One region of the Anaeromicrobium sediminis genome, then DNA from elsewhere that is predicted to be linked to it. Evidence: riboswitches for the same ligand, from Rfam matches in the RefSeq annotation. Region 1 holds a riboswitch; each other region holds the start of a gene.
The links. Region 1 has a riboswitch for cobalamin ahead of cobT (nicotinate-nucleotide--dimethylbenzimidazole phosphoribosyltransferase). Riboswitches for the same ligand answer to the same signal wherever they lie in the genome.
Positions count from the first base shown of each region.

Region 2: another riboswitch for cobalamin. It lies ahead of CCE28_RS14210 (aspartate-alanine antiporter-like transporter); the one in region 1 lies ahead of cobT (nicotinate-nucleotide--dimethylbenzimidazole phosphoribosyltransferase).
Region 3: another riboswitch for cobalamin. It lies ahead of CCE28_RS07140 (MATE family efflux transporter); the one in region 1 lies ahead of cobT (nicotinate-nucleotide--dimethylbenzimidazole phosphoribosyltransferase).
Region 4: another riboswitch for cobalamin. It lies ahead of CCE28_RS21150 (ABC transporter substrate-binding protein); the one in region 1 lies ahead of cobT (nicotinate-nucleotide--dimethylbenzimidazole phosphoribosyltransferase).

Region 1 is NZ_NIBG01000007.1:120,568-125,497, forward strand. Features, by position in the region: gene CCE28_RS09915 (ROK family protein) at 1-823, shown strand, start outside; gene CCE28_RS09920 (AI-2E family transporter) at 878-1,999, opposite strand; cobalamin riboswitch at 2,113-2,288, shown strand; gene cobT (nicotinate-nucleotide--dimethylbenzimidazole phosphoribosyltransferase) at 2,381-3,436, shown strand; RNA gene ssrS (6S RNA) at 3,488-3,670, opposite strand; gene CCE28_RS09935 (VanZ family protein) at 3,809-4,228, opposite strand; gene CCE28_RS09940 (metallophosphoesterase) at 4,241-4,930, opposite strand, start outside.
Region 2 is NZ_NIBG01000013.1:44,201-49,130, forward strand. Features, by position in the region: gene pepV (dipeptidase PepV) at 1-1,217, opposite strand, end outside; gene CCE28_RS14205 (hypothetical protein) at 1,316-1,747, opposite strand; cobalamin riboswitch at 2,039-2,241, shown strand; gene CCE28_RS14210 (aspartate-alanine antiporter-like transporter) at 2,384-3,616, shown strand; gene CCE28_RS14215 (acetyl-CoA hydrolase/transferase family protein) at 3,679-4,930, shown strand, end outside.
Region 3 is NZ_NIBG01000004.1:190,446-195,375, reverse strand. Features, by position in the region: gene CCE28_RS07145 ((2Fe-2S)-binding protein) at 1-656, shown strand, start outside; cobalamin riboswitch at 1,003-1,184, shown strand; gene CCE28_RS07140 (MATE family efflux transporter) at 1,470-2,783, shown strand; gene nikB (nickel ABC transporter permease) at 2,800-3,747, shown strand; gene nikC (nickel transporter permease) at 3,740-4,558, shown strand; gene CCE28_RS07125 (ABC transporter substrate-binding protein) at 4,582-4,930, shown strand, end outside.
Region 4 is NZ_NIBG01000037.1:4,292-9,221, forward strand. Features, by position in the region: gene CCE28_RS21140 (MATE family efflux transporter) at 1-974, shown strand, start outside; gene CCE28_RS21145 (hypothetical protein) at 1,294-1,527, shown strand; gene CCE28_RS22415 (hypothetical protein) at 1,820-1,969, opposite strand; cobalamin riboswitch at 2,047-2,220, shown strand; gene CCE28_RS21150 (ABC transporter substrate-binding protein) at 2,448-3,458, shown strand; gene CCE28_RS21155 (FecCD family ABC transporter permease) at 3,460-4,521, shown strand; gene CCE28_RS21160 (ABC transporter ATP-binding protein) at 4,514-4,930, shown strand, end outside.

The DNA.
Region 1 (4,930 bases):
AAGAATGAAAGAAACTATCAATGTCCTTCTTAATAAGTTAGATTTATCTATAGAAGATTTAGGTGGAATAGGAATAGGTTCTCCTGGTCCACTTGATACTAAGGAAGGTGTTATTCTTAAGACTTCTAACCTGACAGGATGGGAAAATACTAGAATAGTAGATATGTTAAAAGAGGACTTTAAGAATATTCCCATAAGATTAGAAAATGACGCTAATGCTGCTACCATAGGAGAATATTTATTTGGAAGTGGTAAGAATCATAAAGATTTTGTGTATATTACAGTAAGTACAGGAGTAGGTGGTGGTGCCATAGTAAATGGACATTTCCAATCGGGAGCAAATTCTAATGCCTTTGAAATTGGACATACTATCCTAAACTTCAATGGACCTAAGTGTAATTGTGGAAACTATGGATGTATTGAAGCCTATGCCTCAGGTACTGCCTTAGAAAGATTTGCTAAGGAGGCCATTGATTCTGGTGAAGAATCCTTAATAAAAGAATTGGCTGGAGAAGGTAAAATTAAAGGTGAACACATTGTTGGGGCAGCAAAGGAAAAGGATCCTCTAGCTTTAAAACTTATTGAAGACGAAGGATATTATTTAGGCCTAAGCCTTTATAATGTGATTGCCAATTATAATCCTGAAGTAATTGCAATTGGCGGAGGATTATCTAATGCCCTTAATATGTTCTATGATAAAATGATGGAAACTATAAAAGGTATGTCTTTAAAGGCAAATATTGAAGCATGCCAGATTAAAAAAGCTGAGAGATCAGATTGCGGACTTGTGGGAGCTGCTGCTTTAAGCTTCTATGAATACTAAAAAATAACACCTATAATAAGGATGGTCATAATTCTATGACCATCCCTTTTAATTTCATTCATTTAAATTTTCCAACTCTAATAGAGTCATTTTCTTTCTCTTTAGTCTTCTGTTTACATGTTCTTCCACTAAATTTTTGATTAGAACTACCATAGGAACTCCAAAGAACATGCCTACAACTCCTCCTACGGCACCTGACAGGGTTATAGCCACTATTATCCAAAATGCTCCTACCCCAATCTTATCTCCTAATATCTTAGGACCTAATATGGCTCCATCAAACTGCTGAAGTAGTGCAATTATTAGACCTACTACTAGAGTCATTTTAGGACTTGCAATCAAAGTTATAATCACAGCCACAACACCTCCTATTATAGGTCCCACAAATGGAAGTACATTAGTAGTTCCCACAACTAAGGATATTAATAAGGCGTATGGACACTTTACCATTATTAATATAACAAAGCAAATTAATCCAATAATTGCTGAATCAATTACTTTTCCAACTACAAAATTAGAAAATATATCATTGCCCTTATTAATTATATAAACTATATAATCCGCTCTTTCATTACTAGTAAAGGCATATAGCATACGTTTTGCCCTGGCAATTAGTAATTTTTTGTCTAATAATATATACACTCCTAATAGACAACTTATTATTTTTTTACAAATACCAAAAATAGTTCCTTGAAAATTGCCAAAGCTCTTTGGTACATATTTAATACTCGATATTCCCTTATTAATACTATTTCTTATAATAGCTATAGTATTTTTATCTAAATCATCTATACGGTTAATACCTATTTTATTTATTATTCTATCTGTAATCATCCCAGTAGTTAGATTGCTAGAATGTGGCAATGTTTCTAAAAAGTTTATTATACTATTTATTACATTGTGTACTACCAAAGTTCCTAGCAAGATAACAATTAATGTGACAATAAAAACGGCTATAAACACACTCATATTTCTTTTCATATTAAATTTTCTTTCGAAAAAAACTACAAATGGGTCTAATATATATGCTAAAAAGAATCCATTCACAATAGGAAATATGACTCTATAATAGCTAATTCTCATACTTTTATTTACACATAGGCTTCCTATTAAAATTATCATTATTACTGCAAATACTAAACTACTATAACTAAACCTTATGATTTTTTTGTTCATCTATTGATTCTCCTAGTCCTTGTTTAAATGCCTTTCATTTAAGCTCAATATTCCAAAAAAAATTATATTGTTGATAAATCTCTAAAAATATATTATCATAAATATGAGAAATTAATAAGCTAAAATTTTAAGGTGCCTAATTTTTAGGAGAATAGGGAAGAAGGTTAAATTCCTTCACGGACCCACCACTGTAATGATGAGAAATGTTAAATATGCCACTAGACTACTGGGAAGGCTTAATATTTCTATGATTCTTAGTCAGGAGACCTGCCTTAAAATTTTAAAATGTGAATGACGGCAAAGTTCATATTCCCACTGGGAGTATGGGCTTTTTTAATTGCCTAAAAACACAAATATAATCTTAAAGGGGAATTTTGAAAGATGAAAAAATTACAAGAAACTATTAAATCAATTACACCACTTAGTAAAAACCATATGGATTTAGCTAAGGAAAGACTAGACCTTCTTATTAAGCCTTTAGATAGTTTGGGTAAATTAGAAACTATAGCTATTCAGTTATCTGGAATTTATGAAAATAATTACTATGATACTTCCAATAAATTAATTTTAGGTTTTGGAGCTGATCATGGAGTTTATGAGGAAAATGTATCTCCTTGTAAACAGGTGGTTACACAGCAACAATTTGCCAACTTTGTAGGTGGAGGTAATGGAGTATCTACCCTATGTAATTTTACAAATTCCCATGTTTGGGCCATAGATGTGGGCATAAATTGCGATGAAGAAATTACTGGAGTTTTTAATGAAAAAATCAGAAAGTCTACTGATAATATGAGAATAGGACCTGCCATGGCCTATGATGAAGCCATAAAGTCTTTAGAGATAGGAATTAAATATGCTACTTTAGCTAAGGAAAAGGGATACAAAGTAATTGGTATCGGAGAAATGGGTATATGTAATACTACTCCATCAACAGCAATTATGAGTGTATTCTTTGATCTATTACCTGAAAATATTACGGGTATGGGCTGTGGCCTTGATAATGAAGGTATCCTTAGAAAGATGAATGTTATAAAGGATTCTATTAAAATTAACAAGCCAGATAAAAATGATCCTATAGATATATTAGCTAAGGTTGGAGGATTTGAGATAGGGGCCATGGCTGGAGCCATATTAGGAGCTGCTAGCTTAAGAATGCCTGTTGTATTAGATGGTTTCATATCTTATGCGGCATTTATTATTGCCTATGGTTTAAATAACCTTTGTAAAGATTATGCCATTCCATCCCATATGTCTGCAGAACCCGCATCTAAATTGGTTTTAGATAAGTTATCCTTATCGCCCCTTTTAAATTTAGATATGAAGTTGGGAGAAGGTTCTGGTGCAGCATTGGCCTTTAACATAATAGAAGCAGCTAACTTTACATACAAAAATATGCTTACCTTCGATGAATCTAATATGGAAAATACTCACCCATAAAGTAAAACTTAATTTCCTAACAAGTAAAAAAAGAGAGGCATATGCCTCTCTTAATATTCCAAAATACCGCTACTCTAATTTTGATACCTATCTCAACGATAGGTGGGTGCCCTCACAGATACTTCTTTGTCCTTGCCGATTCGGTCTCATAAGTCAATTTCACATCTAAATTTTGAACTCCCGTTTCTTAACTGTAGGTTCAAAATAAGAGCTACACGAATACCCCAGATATATTTCTTTTTCTTGTATTCATTATAACAAATTTTTTGTAATTCGCAAATACTTATTTAATGGAAATTTAGATTGATTTTTCTATTTGAGATTTTTTTAACACTTACGATATCTTTTTTAAAAAATTCAATTCTTATCTCCCTATATTTTAATCTTTTTCACTAATATATATCCTAACATGGCTCCTACCAGATTTAATATAATATCATCTATATCACAAGTGCCTACCCTATAAATATATTGAAGTAGTTCAATACTGCAAGTAGTTATTAGGGCTAACATAAATATTTTTATATAATTATTAGTCTTATTATAGGCTAGTGGTAATAAAAATCCTAAAGGCATAAAAGCTACAATATTGCCCCCAATATTAATTATTGTATTTCTTATACCATATTTTAAAAACGCATACTCAGAAATAGTACTAAATGGTATAACATTATAACTGACATGATAGGTAGTTCTCCCATAATAGGGACTAAGAAACACTAGATAAAACAAATATATCAAGTATACTCCTAGTAATAATTTGCTCATCACATTTATATGTTTTTTCTTCATAATATTTCTCCATTACTCACCAACAGAAATCTTTCTAGTTTCAATCCATCCATATTCATCCTTAAACCTGGCTAAAGCATATTTTCCATATATACCTGCCACCCTTATTTCATCTCCCTTATTTACCGTTAAAAAATATTCCTGATAGTCTTGATTACAATAATATTCTTTTCCATCAAATTCTATCAATTCATTTTTAACATTTATATATTCTCCATTATGAATTCTTTCACACAATGAAAATTCTTCTTTCTTTTCAATTATTCTAATTTTATTACATGGCCACCCTAATTTTTCAGGAATTTTTTCACTGCCTTTGTTTTCTTCAATAACCTTATATTTAGTAAAATCATCTATCTTTTCACTAGATATATTGTAATTTCCCCCGTCTTTTTCAATAATAAGAGCATTCATTTGGCCCTTTATTTTTACTGCGTAGCCACCATCTATACATATTATCCTTTTCTCTTTATCTATAATTACATCTCCGCTACCACTAAAACCCTTATAATTTGAAGTGGGCCAGTGGCCTACCACTACAATTTTATCACTTTTGTGACCCTTTTTATAAAATTCATCACAGGCTAACAAAGTTCTAAAGGAACTGTCCTTCCAGTCATTAATATAATCTATACCACCATGTACAAATATGAACTTATCAAATTCCAGTCCTATTGGCAATGTGCTTATGAAATCTATATC
Region 2 (4,930 bases), on a different contig from region 1:
GCGTAGGTTCCTCCACCTATAGTTATTGGCTCCCTATTGTCTCCTGTTTCTTCTCTATATACCTTCATCAATCTCTCTATTAGTGCATGATCCTTTGGCATGTATATAGGTGCCATATAATCAGTCTCAACTATATCTATGTCATATGTATTAGTAACAGATTTCATACCATCATATATGGCATCCTTTTCATATGTAACTGGATATCTAACATTTACAGATACTTTAATTTCATCATCACTAAAATCTATTACTCCCACATTAAATATTAATTTTCCTGATTCCTTATCTTCAAATCCACAGCCTATAGATTGGCCATAGTATTCCATACCAATTTTGTCCTTATAGAAATTAATGAATTGGCCTACTTCATCATTCATATCTAAAGTATCTAAAAATACCATTAATTTTGATATGGCATTGTCACCACTCTCTGGTAAACTTCCATGGGCTGATACTCCATAGAATTTAACTATAGTAGTATCTCCTTCTTTTCCTGCATCTATTTTGATATTATTATTTTTTCCATATTCATATACTAAATTTAAGTCTAAATCCTTAACGTGAGCTTCAGCATAATCAGGAACCATGTTAGGTCTATTACCACCCTTTATTTTGGTCACTCTACATTCCCTATTTATTTTCTTAACTAAATCAAACATTAATATGCCCTTTTCTCCATGGATAGCAGGGAAATCTGCATCAGGTGTAAAAGCCATAGTAGGAACTTCTTCCCTTTCTAGATAATAGTTAATTCCTTCCCATCCACTTTCTTCATCTGTACCAAATATTATTCTAATTCTCTTATTCAGTGGAATACCACTATCTTTAATGGCTTTCATGGCATATATGGCACTTATGGCAGGCCCCTTGTCATCTATAGTTCCACGTCCATAGATTTTATCATCATGAATTTTAGCCTCATATGGAGGATATGTCCAGTTATCTCCTTCTGGTACCACATCTAAGTGAACTAGTATTCCTATCATTTCACTACCTTCACCAATTTCCCCATAACCTGCATAGTTGTCCACATTCTTAGTTTTAAATCCAAAACTCTCACATAAACTAAGGGCATAATTTAAACAATCATTTACCCCTTTACCAAAGGGCATGTCCCCGTCTGGTTCTGCCTTTACACTTTTAATCCTAATTATTTCTTGGGTACTTTTAATTATGTCCTCTTTAAGATCAGTAATTCTTTCCTCTAGTCTCATACTTTCACCTCTGTTTTATATAGTTACTTTCTATATTCTAATTTTTTCTTATTTTTCCTCTTTTAAGCAAAATAATACCCACATAAGGCTTATTCAACCTACTTGTGGGCATTAGGGCAAAAGTTATACTTTAATGAAAACTTTTCATCTTCATGTTGAACTTTAAATTTAACTTTAACTACATGCTCATTTACTTTAAGTCCATCATGAGAATAAAGGTATATTTCAACTTCATCATTAACTTTAAGATTAACTTTAACTTTATGACCTATATTAAATACATCATTTACCTCTGAACTAATAAATAAATATTTACTTATGAGTTTATCTGAACAATCTAATGTTAAATAATAAAGTTCTTCATTAACTTTATCCTTAACTTTAACTTTATGAAACTCCACATATATTTCTCCCATATACCCTTGTCCAATTATGGGACCTAAGTATATGCCTTTTCTAATAGAATCCTCTTTATATAAATAAAAATAATTCTTTCTGTCACTTGTATCCACTGAAAAATCATAATACATGCAAACACACTCCTTACTGGTTAATACATATATATGATACAAGCCCTATCTATGGAACACTTAATCTACATAAAAAATGAAATATTATAATTAATGTTCCACTTTATGTTTGATAATTATCTAACTTTTTAAGTTTTTACTTTTTATGAAAACACCTCTTATAACTTCTAATTACTCACTTACAAGAATTTAGCACAAAAAGACAACTTTCGTGCCATAAGAAAGAATATTACAAATATTGAATCTTTGTTGACATTTTCATATTTCTTGTTATACAATCACTTTAAACAATTCTATACGGAACTTTATGGTATTTTTAGTCTTTTAATTACAGGCTAAAAATTTAAAAGGGAAGTTTGGTGAAAATCCAACACGGTCCCGCCACTGTAATAGGGAGTAAACCTATGTTATACCACTGTTTTTATTTAAAAATGGGAAGGTATAGGTTTATGATGATCTTAAGTCAGGAGACCTGCCATAAAGATAAACGCCGTAATTACTCACGAGGATGAGGAGGTGTTATGATAAGGTCTTATGTAAAATAGCCATGCCTATTTTCACTACCTATTTGTAACTAATCTCTCTTGTGATAAGGGAGATTTTTTTATTTCATTTTATTAAGGAGGATATGTTTTTATGAATTTTGATTACGTAAAATTCGTCACGGATCCATTTGTACTAATATTTATGTCTGTCATATCGGGTCTAATTATAGGTAAATTTCAATACAAGAGAATCAAACTAGGCAATTCAGGTGGATTGTTCACAGGACTCTTTATTGGATGGTTTACTTACAAGAAATATGTAATTCCATATACTAATGATTCATCAATGCCTGCTTATGCACAAAAAATACTTTCAAATGGATTAGTTCCAAAGGAATTATTTTTATTTACCCTAATCTGCTTCATTGCATCTGTAGGTCTTTTAGCTTCCACAGATATAGGTAAGGTAGTAAAAAAATATGGTTTTAAATTTATGCTACTAGGTTTCCTAATTACCCTTACAGGAGCCCTTAGCTGTTATATTGTTTCTCTTTTAAATAAAAATATAAATATTTTTGCATTATCTGGTGTTTATGTGGGTGCATTAACAAGCTCTCCTGGATTAGCTGCCGCCCTTGAATCCGTTTCAGCTTTAGGAAAAGGTACAGAATCCATGGTAGGCCTTGGATATGCAGTTGGCTATATTCCTGGAGTAATAGTAGTTATATTCTCTATGCAGCTTTTACCTATAATATTTAAAATTGACGTTGAAAAGGAGAAAATTTCTTTCATACGTGAAATGGATAATGAAAAAGAAAAGATAGATTTAGACAATCTTAATTTTGAAATACTGCCCTTTTTATTTGTATGTATAGTAGGTTTTTTTATAGGACAAATAAAAATTTATTTAGGACCTGCAATCAATTATTTTAGTTTAGGCTCTACAGGTGGAGTATTAGTCTCTGCCCTACTACTAGGCCATATAGGAAAAATAGGTTTCATGAATTTTAGAATGGACACTAAAATTCTAAGTGCCATAAGAGATCTAACCCTATCCATATTTTTATCTATTGTAGGCCTTAGATATGGTTATTCTACTTTAACTAATATTAGGGGTGAGGGATTTATCTTACTATTTGTTGCCCTTTTATGTTCTTTGTTTGCAGTTCTTATTGGATTCTTAATAGGACGATATGTCCTTAAAATAAATTGGATTATGCTATCAGGTGCAATATGCGGAGGAATGACAAGTACGCCTGGACTTGGGGCAGCTATCGATTCATCTGATAGTGATTATGTGGCAACAGGCTATGGGGCCAGTTATCCCTTTGCTCTATTTGGAATGATAATATTCACCATTTTATTACAAAGAACTGTTATATAAAATAGACCTTAATTGAAACGACCTATTGATTCTACAATATTAAAATTTTAGGAGGATATGTTATGTGTTTAGATAGAATTAGAAATAAAGATTTACTAGATAGGGTCTGTTCCCCTAAGGAAGCTGCTATGTTAATTAAAGACGGAATGAATGTGGCCACAAGTGGTTTTACTCCTTCTGGATATCCTAAAGCAGTACCTATGGCATTGGCAGACTTAGTAAAAGAAACGGGTGAAAATATTAAAATCAATTTGTATACGGGTGCCTCTGTAGGTGAAGAATTAGATGGTATATTGGCAAAAAATAATTTATTAAATAAAAGACTTCCTTACCAAACTAACGAGAGTTTAAGAAACTCTACAAATAATGGTAATTGTGAATACTTAGATATGCACCTAAGTCACGTTCCCCATTATACTAAGCTAGGATTCTTAGGAAAAATTAATGTGGCAATTATAGAAGCTGTTGCCATAACAGAAGAAGGCCATATAATTCCTTCTACTTCTGTAGGAACTTCTCCAACTTATATACAAATGGCCGATAAGATTATTGTGGAAATAAATACTAGTCAACCTCTAGAACTAGAAGGTATGGCCGATATATATATGCCTAAAAAGCCACCCTTTACAAGGGCCATTCCAATAATGATGCCTAATGATAGAATAGGAACTTATTCTATCCCTTGTGAAATTGATAAAATAGCTGCCATAGTAGTTACTGATATAAAAGATAATGTAAGGCCACTGGCCCCTATAGATCCTATATCTGAAAAAATTTCTCATAACCTTATTGAATTTTTAGAAAAGGAAGTGGAATCAGGAAGATTAACAAATGAATTACTTCCTCTTCAATCAGGAGTAGGTAGTGTGGCAAATGCCGTTTTAGCAGGGTTAAATAATTCCAGCTTTAGGAATCTAGTATGCTATACGGAAGTTATACAGGATTCCATGCTAGATTTATTAGATAGCGGTAAAGTTTTATTTGCATCAGGAACATCCATAACACCATCTAGTGAAGGTTTAGAGCGATTTAAGGAAAATATAAAATATTATAAAGAAAAAATCATTTTACGACCACAAGAAATAAGTAATCATCCAGAGATTATTAGGAGGTTGGGCATAATAGCCTTGAATACAGCCATAGAAGTGGATATCTATGGAAATGTTAACTCTACTCATATTATGGGTTCAAAAATGATGAACGGGATAGGTGGTTCAGGGGATTTCACTAGAAATGCATATTTATCCATATTCACCACTCCATCTGTGGCTAAAAATGGTGCCATATCTTCAGTAGTGCCTATGGTATCTCATC
Region 3 (4,930 bases), on a different contig from region 1:
CAAGGTTTTTTAAAAAATATACAGGCATTAGTCCTAGAGAATTTAGAAGTGTGAATTGTAAAGGTAATAATAACTGGACAAGGAGTGAGAGTATGGATTTAAATGCTATAAAAGAAGCTATTGAAACAAAGGTATATCATATCACTACCGATACAAAAGTTCCTCTCCATGAACATGCAACTCAAGATGAAGTATTTTATTGCATAAAGGGTTCAGGGTTTGGCGTATTAGCAGATGGGGAAGTAGAGTTAAAGGTAGGAGATGTATTTATTGCTCCTGCTGGAACAATGCATTCTATGAGAACTGATGGAGATCTTTATGTAACGGCTGTTCTTATACCTGTAAATAGAATTATTTGCCACTGTAAACAAGTGAGTTATGGTGATATTAGGAAAGCAATGGTTGGTGGTGCTCGTACTATAGAGGAAATACAAGAAATTACAGGAGCAGGAACAGGTTGCGGTAATTGTATTAAAGATATAAAAAAAATATTAGCATTAGCCTGTGGGTGCAAAATGGTTTCTATGGAAGCCGTAGTTGATGCAGTTAAAGATGGGGCAGATACAGTTGAAAAAGTTGGAGAAGTAACAGGAGCAGGAACTGATTGTGGAAAATGTAAAGCTCTAATACAAAATATAATTGATACAAAGAAGTAATTTAACAACAAACTTCTAGAGAATATTATGTATGATAGAAAGGTAGCACTGATTAAAATCAATGCTATCTTTTATTAATTTAGTCAAGAAATTAATAAAAGATAAATAAATACTCAAAAGAGTTTAAATTAAAAGCTGTACAGATGTACTTAAGTGGTGGCTATGGAATAAGGATTTATTATTTGAATAAGAGAACAGATAAATTCTATTGCATTTTGGATATAACATTTATATAATTATAAATGGAATATTTAAATATGTATTAAAGTAATTTATGAAAAAGGAATTTGGGTGGATTACTCTAAAAGATGAATCTTCTAGAAGGACTACTCTGATAATATCTAAAATTAAATACTTATGTTAAGGTGCCTTGTAAGAAAAGGAGAATAGGGAAGTCGGTGAAAATCCGACACGGACCCACCACTGTAAGTAGGGACGAATTCTAAAACGCCACTGGATAAATATCTGGGAAGGGTAGAATGAGATTGAACTACAAGTCAGGAGACCTGCCTTAAATGATAATAAGGTTAGACGAAAGGGGATAAATTTCGGTCTAGTTATTTTAAAGTTACTTTTTTAGATGGGAAAAGAGTCTCTTAGCGTTTGCTAAGAGACTTTATTATTTTCACTAATTATCTTTATGGAAAATCACCATGATGAAACTTAAGTATATAAAGCTAAAAAGGGTGATTTTAAAAACCATTCTAAAGTACATTTTAGACTTACATCAATAGGCTTTTTGAGAACTTAGGTTTAATGTGCTTAAGGGTTATAGGCCTAATAAAAATAACATTATAAATTGTGAGGAAATCTATGAACTATAAAGAATATTTATCTCTGGCAATACCTTTTATTATATCCACTGTAACCCAACCTCTTTTAGGGGCAGTAGATACGGCTGTCATTGGCAGACTAGAGCATCCATCATACATTGGAGGAGTTGCAATTGGAGCGGTTATATTTAATACCTTGTATTGGCTATTTGGATTTTTAAGAGTTAGTACTTCGGGATTTTCTGCACAGTCACTAGGTAGCCAGCATGAAAAAGATAGTTATTATGCTTATTTTAGACCCGTTTTGATAGCACTTATTATAAGTAGTGTGTTTATTATATTACAAGTTTTTATTAGAAATATAGCTATGTACATATATAATCCAGAACCTGATGTTGTCATTCATGCTATTACGTATTTTAAGATACTCATTTGGGGTGCTCCCTGTGTCCTTATAGGATATGTAAATCTAGGGTGGTTGATGGGAAGAAAATATGTAAAGGAAACATTGTTTTTACAAGTTTCTACAAATGTTCTAAACATTATCCTAGATATAGTTTTTGTAATGTTTCTGAAGATGGGTATAGCAGGCGTAGCCTATGCTACACTTATTTCTCAGTTTTATGGATTTATAATAGGAAACTATATTATATCCACAAAGATAAACATGTTTAAAATATTAAATTATAAAAGTGAACTTTTAGATAAGGTTGCAATCAAAAAAATAATGGGGGTGAATGCTGACCTTATGATAAGAACAGTTTGCCTTTTAATCATGACTAATATGTTTATCGCTAAGGGTACTGAGTTAGGAACAGTTATACTGGCAGCTAATGCAGTATTATATCAAATACAATATATTATATCCTATATATATGATGGGCTGTCTAATGCCTCAAGTATTTTTGCTGGTAAATGTGTTGGGGAGAATAATGTAAAAGAATATAAAGACGTGATATCTATTTCAAATGTGTGTACGGTAGTACTAAGCATAATTTTGTCTGCTTTTATTATACTTTTTAAAGATCATATTATAAGTATCTTTACAAATTTAGAGGATGTTATTTCTCTATGTAAGGAATATGTTATATGGTTAGCGGTATTCCCTTTTGTCATCGGTATCGGAATGGTCTATTATGGAATTTTCACTGGGAGTACCTATACGGCTCCTATTAGAAATTCAATGGTTATATCACTACTAGTATTTATTACTGGATATTTTACTGCTATACCAGAGTATAAAAATCATGGCTTATGGCTTGCATTTATACTATTTAGTCTTACTAGAAGTGTGATTCTTTTTTTATACAAAAAACAGTTATTAAATAAAGTATTTATTATTGAAAATAATTAAGTGGTGGGTTGATATTATGAAAAGTTATTTATTTAGAAGAATTCTACAACTTTTAATTGTTATGCTCTTGGCATCATTTTTGACCTTTAGTCTTACCTATATTAGCCCTAGTGATCCAGCTGAGATGATGCTTACATCTCATGATATTATTCCTACAAAAGAATTACTAGAAAAGACAAGGGAGGAAATGGGACTGAATGATCCTTTTATAGTTCAGTATGGAAATTGGCTTAAGGATTTGCTAACTGGGGACTTGGGATATTCCTACTCCACTAGGGAATCAGTTGCAGATATTTTATCACAAAGAATTTCAATGACTGTAAGATTAGCAGTTGTTGCATTATTATTTTTGATTGCTTTTTCACTAACCTTAGGTATCTTATCGGCGATTAAAAAGAATAAACTATTAGATTATATTATAAGAGGAATTTCTTTTGTAGGAATATCAATTCCAGCTTTTTGGTTAGGGCTTATATTGATTTATATATTTGTTGTAAAGCTTCATTGGTTTAAGATAACAGATCAATACTCTCTAAAAAGTGTAATTTTACCAGCTTTGACCTTATCAATCCCCTTGATGGGAAGGTATATAAGACAAATTAGGGCAGCTATATTGGAAGAATACACACAAGACTACGTGATAGGTGCTAGAGCTAGGGGCATAAGAGAAAGTGAAATAATTATTAAACATATTTTGCCCAATGCACTTTTAGGAGTAATTACACTCTTGGGGTTATCCATTGCACTCCTTTTAGGGGGAACTGTTATAGTAGAAAATATTTTTTCTTGGCCTGGACTAGGGTCCATGGCATTACAAGCTATAACATATAGGGATTATCCTTTGCTACAGTCTTATGTTATTTTTATGGCATTAATATATGTTAGTATCAACTTTATAGTAGATATCATTACTCAAGCTCTTGATCCAAGGGTTAGTATAAAGGGGGAAACTATAAATGAATAATAAAAATACAAAAAAAGTTGTTTTTATTATTACATTGTCTATAGCTATATTAACTATCTTGTTAGCTATTATAGCTCCTATATTTGCTCCAAATGACCCATTGGCAACAGACTTTGCACATATTTTAGAGGAACCTAACAATAAGTACCCCTTTGGTACGGATCAAGTAGGTAGGTGTATATATTCTAGAATACTCTATGGTGCCAAAGTTTCTCTTGGAATGACTTTTTGGCTTTTAAGTCTTGTTTTCATATTGGGGTTAGTAATTGGTATAATTTCTGGCACATATGGGGGATTTATAGATACCATTATAATGAGAACAGCAGACACAGTACTTGCATTTCCAGACATAGTTTTTGCTATTGCTATAGTAGGAATATTAGGGCCAGGTATGAGGAATACGATACTAGCTTTATCGGTAATTTGGTGGACAAAATATGCTAGGCTCACAAGGGTTTTGGTGATGGGCGTTAAAAACAGTGAATATATACATGCAGCAAAAATGGCAGGTGTAGGAAAACTAAAGCTTATAATTCGTTATATACTTCCTAACATTATGTCACCATTAGTAGTACAGCTTGCTTTAGATATTGGAGGTATGATGTTAGCCTTGGCAGGACTATCCTTTTTAGGATTAGGGGTACAATCGCCAACGCCGGAATGGGGTAATATGCTTAATGAGGGGAGATCATATATTCAAACGGCACCCTGGTTATTAATATATCCAGGAGTAGCAATATTTATTGTAGTAGCAATATTTAATATTTTGGGAGACAGTGTAAGAGATTTACTTGATCCCAAGCATATATAAAAAATTATAAGGAGTGTATAAAAATGAAAAAGATTCTAATATTTCTAATGGTTCTTTCATTATGCCTTGTAGCAGTTGGTTGTAATGGACCAGATGAATCTCAACAGGCAGATAATTCTAATTTAGAGGAAACTAAGACCTTAAATATGGCGGTATTCTGGCTAGATCCTAATCTTGAGCCTACACAAGGCTGGAATGGATGGACCTTAGCCCGTTGCGGAATAGGTGAGAACCTTGTTCAGATTGATGAAAATCTAAATTTTAAACCTGTCATAGCAGAATCCTATGAACAAATTGATGACATTACTACTGTTTTCAATATAAGAGAGGGTATGAAATTTCACAATGGTAATCCAGTAAATGCTGAAGCCT
Region 4 (4,930 bases), on a different contig from region 1:
TAGAGGGTGTGTCAATATATATAAGAACCATATCTATATTCGCTCCCCTAATGTGTTTAATGTTTTTATTCGGATTTACGAATAGGGTAGTAGGAAAGCCAGAATTATATTTAAAGGGTATGATTTTAAGTATAATTGTTAATATAAGTTTAGACTTTATACTTATAAAAGAATTAAGCTTAGGAATAATGGGAGCAGCATTTGCTACAGGAACAGCGTACGTATCAGCATTTTTTATTGTAGTACGTCCTATGTTAGATAAAAAGAATATAGTAAATATATTTAGTGGTAAATTTGATAAATCAACAATAGTACCAATGGCATATAATGGTTCATCAGAAGGAGTAATTGCAATTGCAATAGCAACAACTGCATATGTATTTAATATGGCATTTATGAAAATAGCTGGGGAAGCTGGTGTTGCAGCATTTACAACAATAAATTATATATCTCAATTTGGAACACTTATAATGTTTGGAATATCAGATGGAATAGGACCTATACTTAGCTATAATTATGGATATAAAAAACATGATAGATTAAATAATACATTAAAGTTAGCATCAAGGGTAAATATAGTTGTTGGAGTAGTTTTATTCTTTATCTTATTTGGATTTGGAAAACAGTTAGTATCATTATTTGCAAGTGGAAATGAAGAGATTTTAAACTTAGCAGTAAGTGGATCCAAACTATATGCCTTTTCCTTTTTACTGTGTGGATTTAATATAATTAATTCGGGATATTTTACAGCAATAGGGGATGCTAAAGCATCTATTATAATAGCAGCAAGTAGAGGGATAGTATTTATAATTTTAGGAATAAATATACTTCCCATGACTTTAGGAATGAGTGGAGTATGGCTTACAGTTCCATTTGCTGAATGTATGACATTTATTATAGGTATGTATTTAATTAAGCAAAATAACAATTTAATGGATAAAAAAGATTTAAACTATGAACACCTTCGTTGTTAATCATAAGGTGCCCCAAATATAATGGTGGTTTCCGTGGAATAAAAAAGGAAATTGGTATGGAGTTTTAACTTTAATTGAATATAATTAATAGGCAATAGGTCTTTGCAAAGTTATTATATAATTCAAGCCCCTTTAGAATTTCTAAAGGGGCTTGAATTATATAATAAAAAATACAAAAAAATCCAAAACATTAATTTTCCTTCACAAAACCATCACATGGGGTAAGTAGAATTTTCTTATAAATAAACCTAACTTATTTGCAAAAATAATCTAAGAAGAATCTATAGAATGATGTAGCTGCAAGGGAGGAACAAAAGGAATGAAATATTCAAAAAAAGCTTTAAAAAAAGTAGTACAAGGGCTAAAAAATATCTTTGATGCAACTGCTGAGGAAGTAGCAAAGGCCATGAGAGAGGCAGAATACACAGCGGAAGAAGTGGCACACGGCATAAAGGAAGTCTATAATGCACCTGATGGAGATATATTTGATGCGTTGGATTATGCTGGATACAGTACCAATGAGATAGATGATGCAATAATGAGTATGATTTGACTTAATGATGGTTTTCTTATTTAATATGGTTATTTTACAAAAATAAATGAAATTATAGACAAGTATTGCCACATGTTTGAATATAATAACTTTAACGAGGTAAAAATTGGAATATGAAAGAGGAGAAATACATATGAAAAAAATTAAAAGAAGAAAAGTTATGCGGGAAATTAAGAAAACAAAAGTCACAATAATAAGTATATTAATAGGTATAATGATTGGGACAATAATCGGAATGATAGGTAGTTAGATAACGGGGATAGTTGAGCGTGGTTTTTACTCAAACTAAGGGTTACGGTATATAGTCGGAGTCTGTACTTCTAAGTGTACAAAATAAAACTATAATTTTTAAAAATTGAATATCACCTACAACATCTTCAACTATAGATATTATCTTACCTTCTTTAATAATATCTACTATATATTCCATATCTGAATACATATTAAGTCTAAAATGCATTTTATAATGTTGAAATTTGTAAAAGCAATTGTTATAATTGTATTGATCCAATTATAACAATTGAATATCTTGTTTTGGGTACCAATATAAGGTTTAATAGGGAAAGTGGTGAAAATCCACTGCAGCCCCCGCTACTGTATACGGAGACAAAGCCAAATCCACTGGATTAATCTGGGAAGGATGGTAGAGAATGACCCGTGAGCCAGGAGACCTGCCTAAAGCTGTATATGGAACTTCGGAGGGAAGTAAGACCATAGAGTAGAACTATTTGAAAGATATTATCTTTTATTTTGATAAAGTTTTTTAAGTTAATAGAGATACGCTGTGCCTCCGTTTTTGCGGAGGCTTTATTTTTTTCTCTAGTATCTTACTGGGATTACTTTTATTAAAGTTAAAAGATTTAATATGATGGTACATGGTTACATTATTTAAAATACAAACATAAAAAAGGAGGACACAAATGAAAAAAATATCTTTACTTCTAGTATTTGTTTTAATATTTTCATTTACTGGGTGTACAAAGGATGAAACTACAAAAGCTGTAAATGAAGATGTGAAAATTGAAGAGACAAAGGAAACAAGGGAATATGAACCTATAACATTTAACTATGAAATTTACGGTGAAAATTATGAGATAACATTTGAAAAAGCTCCTGAAAGAGCTGTTACATTATCTCAGTTTATGACAGAAATGCTTTTAGCTCTAGGTCTTGAAGATAAAATGGTAGGAACAGCTTTTATGGATAATGAAATTTATCCAGAATTTAAAGAGGCTTACGAAAGTATACCTGTTCTTTCTGATAAATATCCTTCTAAAGAAGTGCTATTTTCTGTAGGACCAGACTTTGTATCTGGATGGGAATCAGCTTTTAATGAAAAGAGAGTAGCTTCAGCTACTGATATGATGGATAACGGAATAAATCCATATTTAGCCACATCCATAGGCGGTAGTGGTTCATTAGAAGGAGTTTATAAAGATTTTAGAGATTTAGGAAAAATATTTGCAGTAGAAGAAAAGGCTGAGGAAGTAATTAAAAAAATGAAAACAGAAATAAAAGGGATTCAAGACAAAATAGGGGATATTTCAGAAGAGGAAATGGTAAAAGTTTTTGTTTATGATTCTGGTGAAAAGGAACCTTTTGTTGTAGCTGGTGGAGGAATTAGTGGAGATATTATAAGACAATCAAAGGGAAAAAATATATTTGATCATATTAACAAGGGCTATGCAACTGTATCCTGGGAAGAAGTAGTTGAAAAAAATCCTGAGGTGATCGTAATAGTTGATTATGGAGATACAGATTATGATGCAAAATTAAACTTCTTAAAAGAACATCCGGCTTTACAGCATATAAAAGCTATAAAAGAAGAGAGATTTGTAAAAGTAAGCCTTGCAGATATGTCACCTGGTATTAGAAATACAAAAGCCATAGAAGAACTTGTAAAGGGATTCTATCCAGAAAAGTTTGAGTAAGATGAAGATTTTTGAGAAAAAACTATATTTTACAATATTATGTATAACTTTAAGTGTAGGCCTTATAGCATCCATAATAGCTTCAATTAGTTTAGGGCCTATAACCTTAGATTTTAAAGAAGTATGGAAAATTATAGCTAGTAAGTTGTTTTTCAAAGAGATTTTTCAATGTACTTGGAAAAAAACCACAGAAAGTATTGTTTGGAATTTGAGGTTTCCTAGGACTTTGTTAGCTATAATTGCTGGAGCAGGCCTTTCACTTTGTGGTATAATGATGCAAGCTTTAACTAAAAATCCATTAGCTAACCCTTATATTTTAGGTATATCATCAGGAGCATCTACTGGAGCTGTAATGATAATTATATTTGGAGGTTCTAGCATATTTGGAATACAGAATGTTTCCATAGGAGCCTTTATTGGGGCATTACTAGCAAGTTTATTAGTTTTTATACTATCTAGACAAAATGGTGTTTTTTCTTCAACACGTCTAGTACTAACAGGTGTATCAATAGCTGCTCTTTTTTCAAGTATAACGAGCTTTTTAATATTTACAGCACAAGATTATTCAAAGGTTCATGAGGCATTATTTTGGATGACAGGAAGTTTAGGTGGAGCTAAATGGGGCAATTTATTATGGCCTTCTGCTTGGCTACTAATTTCCTATGTGTTTCTAATTATATTTTCAAGAGGCTTAAATAGTTTATTGTTAGGAGAAGGAGTGGCAATTACTTTAGGGGTAGATACAAAATTTTTAAAAAATATGATTCTTTGTTTAGGAAGTATACTAACCGGATTTGTGGTATCAATAACAGGTGTTATAGGGTTTGTAGGACTTATAGTTCCTCATATATGCAGAACATTAGTAGGGGCAGATCATAAAAGAGTATCTACACTATCTCTTTTATTAGGACCGATTCTACTTATTTGGGCAGATATTTTGGCTAGGATGATAGCTAGACCTGAAGAAATACCCATTGGAGTAATTACCGCATTGTTAGGAGCACCATTTTTTATATGGTTAATAAGAAAGAGCTCTTATTCTTTTGGAGGAAAAAATGGATAGATTAGAAGTTTCAGATTTAGAATTTTCTATAGATGATAAAAAAATAATTGATAATATAAATTTATGTGTAAAAGAGAATAAGTTTGTTGGACTCATTGGACCAAATGGATGCGGTAAGTCAACATTGCTTAAAAATATATATAGATTATATAAACCACATAAAGGAGCTATATATCTAAATGGAACAAATATAGAAAAAATAAAAAATAAAGAAATAGCTAAAAATATGTCAGTTGTTTCTCAGGAAAACAATCATCAATTTGATTTCACTGTAAAGGAAATAGTATTGATGGGAAGATATGCACATAAAGGTTTGCTAGATAGTAATACAGAAAAGGATGAAGAAATAGCTTTTGATTCTTTAGAAAGAGTGGGGTTAAAAGATTTTTATGATAGAAGTTTCCTTAGT